DNA from 2 places in the Streptomyces sp. NPDC000075 genome. Region 2 is predicted to be linked to the other one. Evidence: riboswitches for the same ligand, from Rfam matches in the RefSeq annotation. Region 2 holds a riboswitch; the other holds the start of a gene.
What was found. Region 2 has a riboswitch for S-adenosylmethionine ahead of ABT403_RS25760 (aminotransferase class V-fold PLP-dependent enzyme). Riboswitches for the same ligand answer to the same signal wherever they lie in the genome.

Region 1 (3,664 bases), on a different contig from region 2:
ACCCGCACGATCGTCTTGCGGTTCCCGACCTCCGCGCGCAGCCCCGCAAGCTTGTCGTCGACCTCCGGCCGGTGGGCGAGTGCCCGCAGGTCGTCGCCGTCCACACCCAGGGGGTACTGGCCGACCCCGGTGAAGCGCAGCTGCGTGTACCGGCCGTCCGCCGTCAGCCTGCGGTGGTGGACGCCGCCCTGGTGGTCCTCGCGGGGGACGAACCCGTCCGCGACGCCGTGCACGTCGTCCACCGTCGCGCCGCTGATGAAGGCGGCGGCCCAGGCCGCGGTGTGGAAGCCCAGCTGGTCGGCGCCGAGCATGCCCCACACCAGCCGGCTGCGGACGTCGTCGGGGAGCATGTGCAGGAAGTCGGGGGAGGCCCACGGGGTGTGCGTGAAGTGCGCGATCCGCAGGTCCGGGCGCAGCTCCCGCAGGGCCCCCGGGACCAGGGCCAGGTGGTAGTCCTGGACGAGGACGCGCGCGCCCGGCGCCGCCTCCTCGGCCAGCGCTTCGGCGAAGGCCTGGTTGTAGGCGGTGTACGAGTCCCAGCGCCGCCGGAACTCCGCGTCGAAGACGGGCTCGCGGGGGACGTCGTAGAGGTGGTGGTGGGTGAACCAGAGCACCGAGTTCGCGATGCCGTTGTACGCGTCGTCGTACACCGCGGGGTCGATGTCCAGCATCCGCACGCCGGGCTCGGAGACCCCCCGCCGGACCGCTTCGCGGTCGGCGTCGGAGAGGGCCGCGCAGATCCACAGGGCCTCCGGCTGTGCCGCGAGGGCCGCGGACAGGCCGGAGACCAGACCGCCCCCGCCGCGCCGGGCGCTGAGCGTGCCGTCGGCGGCGAGGGCGTACGAGAGCGGGCCGCGGTTGGCGGCGACGAGTACCTGAGAAGCCATGCCGCGAACCTAGCCCGGGGTCTCCTCGCTCAAACGTCCGGGAAATGCCCGGTTCGTCACGCGCCGGTCAAGCCGGCCGCCGGGCGGTACGGGCTCACGCCACGCGCCGGACCGCGTACTCCTCGATCTCCAGCATCGGCGGCCGCTCCTCCGTGTCCACGGGGTAGGTGCGCGGAACGAACCCGTCCGGCCCCCTCTCGAACTGGGTGAGCTCGGGCCGTACGAGGTGTCCGCGCGAGAGCCGCAGCTGGGCGGTGCGGTAGATCGCGGCGGCCATCCGGCCGAGCGCCTGCCCGCTCTGGTGCTTGTGCAGCCGGACCCCGACGTCCACCTGGGCCATGGCGTCCAGGCCGACGGTGTGCAGGGCGTCGACGAGCAGGCCGAGCTCGACCCCGTACCCGACGGGGAAGGGCAGGCGCTCCAGCAGGGAGCGGCGTACGGCGTACTCGCCGCCGAGGGGCTGGACGAAGCCGGCCAGCTGCGGCCAGTGGAGGTTGAGCAGGGGGCGCGCCACCAGCTCGGTGACGCGTCCGCCCTGGCCGGGGGCGTCCCCGAGGGGGCGGTCGTACATGGCCTTGACGAACTGCACCTGCGGGTCGGTCAGCAGCGGGCCGACGATCCCGGAGACGAAGGCGGACGAGAAGTCGCGCAGGTCGGCGTCGATGAAGCAGACGACGTCCCCGGTGGTGGCCAGCAGGGAGCGCCACAGCACCTCGCCCTTGCCGCGTACGGCGGGGACGCGGGGCAGGATCTCGTCCCGGTGCACGACGCGGGCGCCGGCCTTGGCCGCGACCTCGGCGGTGCGGTCGGCGGACCCGGAGTCGACCACCACCAGCTCGTCCACCAGGGGGACCGGCGGGGCCTCGATCAGATCGCGCCGGATCACCTCGACGATCTCTCCGACCGTGGCCTCCTCGTCGAGCGCGGGCAGCACCACGCTCACCGTGGTCCCGGTCGCCCGTTTGCGCTCCAGGAGCTGGTCGAGCGGTCGGTCGGCGGCGGACCAGGAGCGGTCGGCCAGCCAGCGCTCCACCTCATCCAGCACTCTCAGCACTCCCCGGCTAGTCGGCCGCGGCACCACACCCGGCGCTTTTCGGCCGAATTGTGATCCATCTCGCGGTTCGGACGACTGTCTCAACCAGCCGCCCCTTCGGTTACAGTCTTGAACAACGCGAAGGCCCACCGCATGCCGGGGGCCCCGCAACAAACGCACCGGCGCGCCATCGAGCGCGTATGCCGGTGCCATACCGCTCATCCAGAGGGGCAGAGGGACACGGCCCGTTGAAGCCCCGGCAACCCTCCAGTCGGTTCTCGCGATGCGATACGCATCCCGCGGGGTCCCCGGCTAGGGAAGGTGCCAATTCCGTCTCATGGCGAAGTGCGCCATGGGGAAGATGAGGAGAAAGGGCCTCGCCATCATGGCTGCACAGTCTGTCGCCACCTCTGCAAACGCCTCCGCCGCCGCCGGATCCGTCGATCTCGGCCCCGCCACCGGCCTTTCCTGTCGTGAGTGCGGCACCCGTTTCGAGCTCGGCCCCGTCTTCGCCTGCGTCGAGTGTTTCGGTCCGCTGGAGGTGGCCTACGAGCTGCCCGCCGGTGACCCGGAGGCCCTGCGCGCGGCGATCGAGGCCGGCCCGAACAACATCTGGCGTTACGCGCCGCTGCTGCCCGTCCCCGCGGACGTGGCGTCCAAGCCGAGCCTGAACCCCGGCTTCACCAAGCTGGTGGACGCGCGGAACCTGGCCAAGGAGCTGGGCGTCACCGGCAAGCTTTACGTCAAGGACGACTCCGGCAACCCGACGCACTCCTTCAAGGACCGCGTCGTCGCGATCGCCGTCGAGGCCGCCCGCGCCTTCGGCTACACCACCCTCTCCTGCTCCTCCACGGGCAACCTGGCCGGTGCCGTCGGCGCCGCGGCCGCCCGCGCCGGCTTCCGCTCCTGCGTGTTCATCCCGCACGACCTGGAGCAGGGCAAGGTCGTCATGGCCGGTGTCTACGGTGGCGACCTGGTCGGCATCGAGGGCAACTACGACGACGTGAACCGCTTCTGCTCCGAGCTCATCGGGGACCCGCTGGGCGAGGGCTGGGGCTTCGTCAACGTCAACCTGCGCCCCTACTACGGCGAGGGCTCCAAGACCCTGGCGTACGAGATCTGCGAGCAGCTCGGCTGGCGGCTGCCCGACCAGATCGTCATCCCGATCGCGTCCGGCTCACAGCTCACCAAGATCGACAAGGGTCTCCAGGAGCTGATCAAGCTCGGGCTGGTCGAGGACAAGCCGTACAAGATCTTCGGCGCCCAGGCCGAGGGCTGTTCCCCGGTGTCCACCGCCTTCAAGGCGGGTCACGACGTGGTCCGCCCGCAGAAGCCGAACACCATTGCCAAGTCCCTGGCCATCGGCAACCCGGCGGACGGCCCGTACGTGCTCGACATCGCGCGCCGCACCGGCGGCTTCGTCGAGGACGTCAACGACGAGCAGGTCGTCGAGGCCATCCGGATCCTGGCGCAGACCGAGGGCATCTTCGCCGAGACCGCGGGCGGCGTGACCGTCGGCGTGACGAAGAAGCTCATCGAGAACGGGCAGCTCGACCCCTCGCTGACCACCGTGGTCCTGAACACCGGTGACGGCCTCAAGACCCTGGAGGCGGTGTCCGGCACCGGCCAGACCGCCACCATCCGCCCGAGCCTGGACGCGTTCCGCGCCGCCGGCCTGGCCTGACCCTTCCCTCGTACTACACGGAAAGGCGGTAGCGCCATGAGCGTCAACGTCCGCATCCCC
Region 2 (3,664 bases):
TGGTCCGCGTCGCCCGTCACGAGAACCTGGCGGACGTCATCCCCGGCCGGATCAGCAAGATCCCGGGCGTCGAGGCCACGGACACCCACGTCGCGTTCCGCACCTACTCCCAGCACGACCTGGAAGCCGCCTTCGCCATCGGCCTGGACGCGTAGGTGCGCCTCGATCGCCGGCGGGGCTGACATCAGCCCCGCCGGCGATTGAGGTGGGGGCACCTCCCAGCGGTAGCTGGGGGAGAAACGGAGAAAGGGCGGGGCGGGGAGAGATCAGACCGCCGGGACGCAGCGGCCGTCCTCCGTGCGGTACTGCCACTTCGCGCCGTCCGCGACGAGTTCCCTGACGGCCCGCACGAAGCGCTCCACGTGCTCGTCCGGGGTCCCCGCCCCGAAGCTGACGCGGATCGCGTTCAGCGACCGCTCCCCCGGCGCCGCCTCGGGCGCCCCGCACTCGCCCTGGGCCTGCGGCTCGCTGCCGAGCAGGGTGCGGACCAGCGGGTGGGCGCAGAACAGGCCGTCACGCACCCCGATCCCGTACTCCGCCGACAGCGCCGCAGCGAAGTGCGAGCTGTTCCAGCCGTCGACCACGAACGAGATGACGCCGACGCGCGGGGCGTCGTCGCCGAACAGGGACAGCACCCGCACCGCCGGGACCTCCGCCAGGCCCTCGCGGACCTTCGCGATGAGGTGCCGCTCGCGGGCGACGAGGCTCTCGAACCCGGCCTCGTTCAGCGCCCGGCAGGCGGAGGCGATGGAGTAGACGCCGATGACGTTCGGGGAGCCGGCCTCGTGGCGGGCGGCCGTGGTGTGCCACTCGACGTCGACGCCGCCGTCCTCGCGGCGCGCCACCTTGCGGGAGGCGCCGCCCCCGGCGAGGTACGGGGCGGCCTCCTGGAGCCAGTCGGCGCGGCCGGCGAGGACGCCCGAGCCGAAGGGCGCGTACAGCTTGTGCCCGGAGAAGGCGACCCAGTCCACGTCCAGCTTCCGCACGGAGACGGGGTGGTGGGGCGCCAGCTGGGCGGCGTCCAGCACGATCCGCGCGCCGTGGGCGTGCGCGGCGGCGGCCAGCTCCTTGACCGGCCACAGCTCACCGGTGACGTTGGACGCGCCGGTGACGCAGACCAGGGCCGGGCCGTAAGGGTTGCGGTCGGCCAGCGCCCGCTCCAGGGTGGCGACGGCCTCGGCCGGGGTGCGCGGGGCGTTGAGGTAGGTGACCTGCGCGTCGCCCCAGGGCAGCAGCGAGGCGTGGTGCTCGGTCTCGAAGACGAACACCTGGCAGTCGGCCGGGAGGACGGCGGCGAGGAGGTTGAGGGAGTCGGTGGTGGACCGGGTGAAGACCACCTGGTCGCCCGCACGGCAGTCGAGGAACTCCGCGACGGTGGCCCGGCTCTGCTCGAAGAGGTCGGTGGAGAGCTGCGAGAGGTAGCCGGCACCGCGGTGGACGCTGCCGTAGTACGGGGCGTACGCGGCCACGTCGTCCCAGACCCGCTGGAGCGCCGGGGCGCTGGCCGCGTAGTCCAGGGCCGCGTAGGTGACCTCGCCGCCGGTGACGAGCGGGACGGTGACGTCCCGGCCGAGCACGGGCAGCGGCTCGGCACAGGCGGGGACCTCGGCGGTGGCGGCGCAGGCGGCGGTGGCGGCGGCGTTCAGGGATGCGGACATGGCGGAATCTCCCGGCAGGCAGGGCTGAATGGCTTCGGTGTGCCCGTACGCGGGTACGGCGGCGCGCGTCGTCGGCGTCGGCCGTCAGGGGTACGGGAAGGGCCTCGGAAGGGATGCGGGTACGCGGAAGGGACCCTGTTCCGAGGGGTGAAGTAGGGGCGGAGTCGCCCTATCGCATTCGCTTGCTCACGGAAAACGCTCCTCGAGAGACCAGGACCCCTGGTGTCGAGGGATCCGCGCTTGCCGTAGGCCTTGCTGCCTACGACCTGGTCATCACCCGGGGCACCCCGCCACGGAAGGAGGGTTGCCGGACAGCGAGCCGGGGCCATAACGCTGTCACTCGTGACCTTGGAGAGCATCCTGCCACACGATCTCCGGAACGCAAGACCCCGGTCCACATCGTGGACCGGGGCCTCGTCGGAAGGGTCAGGCGTTGCTGGCCGCCACCCAGCGTTCCAGCGCGGCCCGGGCGGCGCCCGAGTCGATGGACTCGGCCGCGCGGGCGATGCCCGCCGACAGCCGCTCCTCCAGCGAGCCGGTGCCCGGGTCCAGGGCGACCAGGGCGGACGCCGAGTTCAGCAGGACGGCGTCGCGCACCGGACCCGTCTCACCGGCCAGCAGCCGGCGGGCGACGTCGGCGTTGTACGAGGGGTCGCCGCCGCGCAGGGCGGAGATGTCGACGGTCTCGATGCCCACGTCGCGCGGGTCGAAGGCGTGCTCGGTGATCCCGCCGTCGCGCACCCACCACACCCGGGAGGTCCCGGTGGTGGTCAGCTCGTCCAGGCCGTCGTCGCCGCGGAAGACGAGGGCGGAGGTGCCGCGCTCGGCGAGCACTCCGGCCATGATCGGGGCCAGCCGGGGGTCCGCGACGCCCACCGCCTGCGCGGTGACCCGGGCGGGGTTGGTGAGCGGGCCGAGGCCGTTGAAGGCGGTGCGCACCCCGAGGTCCCGGCGGGCCGAGGCGGCGTACCGCAGGGCGGGGTGGAAGACCACCGCGGCGCAGAAGGTGATGCCGGCCTCCTCGGCGACCTGCGCCACCCGCTGCGGGGTCAGGCCCAGGTTGACGCCGAGCTTCTCCAGGACGTCGGAGGAGCCGCTGGCGGAGGAGGCGGCCCGGTTGCCGTGCTTGACGACCTTCGCGCCCGCGCCGGCGGCCACGATGGCGGACATGGTGGAGATGTTGACGGTCTTGGCGCCGTCTCCGCCGGTGCCGACGATGTCCACGGTCCGCCCGGGTACCTCGATCAGGTTGGCGTGGGCGTACATCGTCCGGACCAGGCCGGAGTACTCCCCCACGGTCTCGCCCTTGGCCCGCAGGGCCACCGCGAAGCCCGCGATCTGCGCGTCGGTGGCCTCGCCCCGCATGATCCGCTCCATCGCCCAGGCGGTGTCGTCCGTGGTGAGGTCGCGGCCGCTGAGCAGGGCTTCCAGGATGCCCGGCCAGCTGCGGGCCGCCACGCTGTCGCCGCCTGCCGGGGTCGCAACGTTCATGGTCAGCTCCTGCTGCTCGTCGGGGATCTCACGTCGATCCGGTGAGGATCTCAGCCTATCCAGCCCCGGAGACGGCAATGAGCCCCCGTCCAGACACTGGACGGGGGCTCTTGCCGTGGCGACACCAGGATTGACGTGGGTCAATCCCTCAAGCGGTCATGCCGGAGATCAGTGGTGGCCGTGGCCCGACTGGATCTCCTTGTACTCCTCGGCGGTGGGCTTCGGAATCTGGTTGCCCTCCGCGTAGAAGCCCTTGCTGAGCTTCGCGCGCAGCTTCTCGCCGCGCGTCACCTTGCGCTCCACGCCGTTCTCGTCGACCGTCGGGCCGAGCTCGAGCGGCTTGTACTGCTCGTGCGAGGTGAGCGTGTGCAGCTTGCCCTGCGGGAGCGGCTCGTGGACCTCGACGAACTCCCCGTGCGGCAGACGCTTGATGATGCCGGTCTCGCGACCGTGCAGCACCTTGTCGTGGTCCCGGCGCTGGAGGCCGAGGCAGATCCGCTTGGTGGCGATGAAGG

Region 1: it holds a riboswitch for S-adenosylmethionine, as region 2 does, so the genes downstream of both, thrC (threonine synthase) here and ABT403_RS25760 (aminotransferase class V-fold PLP-dependent enzyme) in region 2, are expected to answer to the same signal.

The regions. Positions count from the first base shown of each region.
Region 1 is NZ_JBEPFL010000019.1:42,280-45,943, reverse strand. It holds gene ABT403_RS22200 (alpha,alpha-trehalose-phosphate synthase (UDP-forming)) at 1-887, opposite strand, end outside; gene ABT403_RS22195 (glucosyl-3-phosphoglycerate synthase) at 982-1,932, opposite strand; SAM riboswitch class I at 2,136-2,288, shown strand; gene thrC (threonine synthase) at 2,282-3,604, shown strand; gene ABT403_RS22185 (MoaD/ThiS family protein) at 3,641-3,664, shown strand, end outside.
Region 2 is NZ_JBEPFL010000024.1:112,595-116,258, forward strand. It holds gene ABT403_RS25755 (Lrp/AsnC family transcriptional regulator) at 1-155, shown strand, start outside; gene ABT403_RS25760 (aminotransferase class V-fold PLP-dependent enzyme) at 267-1,658, opposite strand; SAM riboswitch class IV at 1,890-2,006, opposite strand; gene trpD (anthranilate phosphoribosyltransferase) at 2,085-3,149, opposite strand; gene qcrB (cytochrome bc1 complex cytochrome b subunit) at 3,318-3,664, opposite strand, start outside.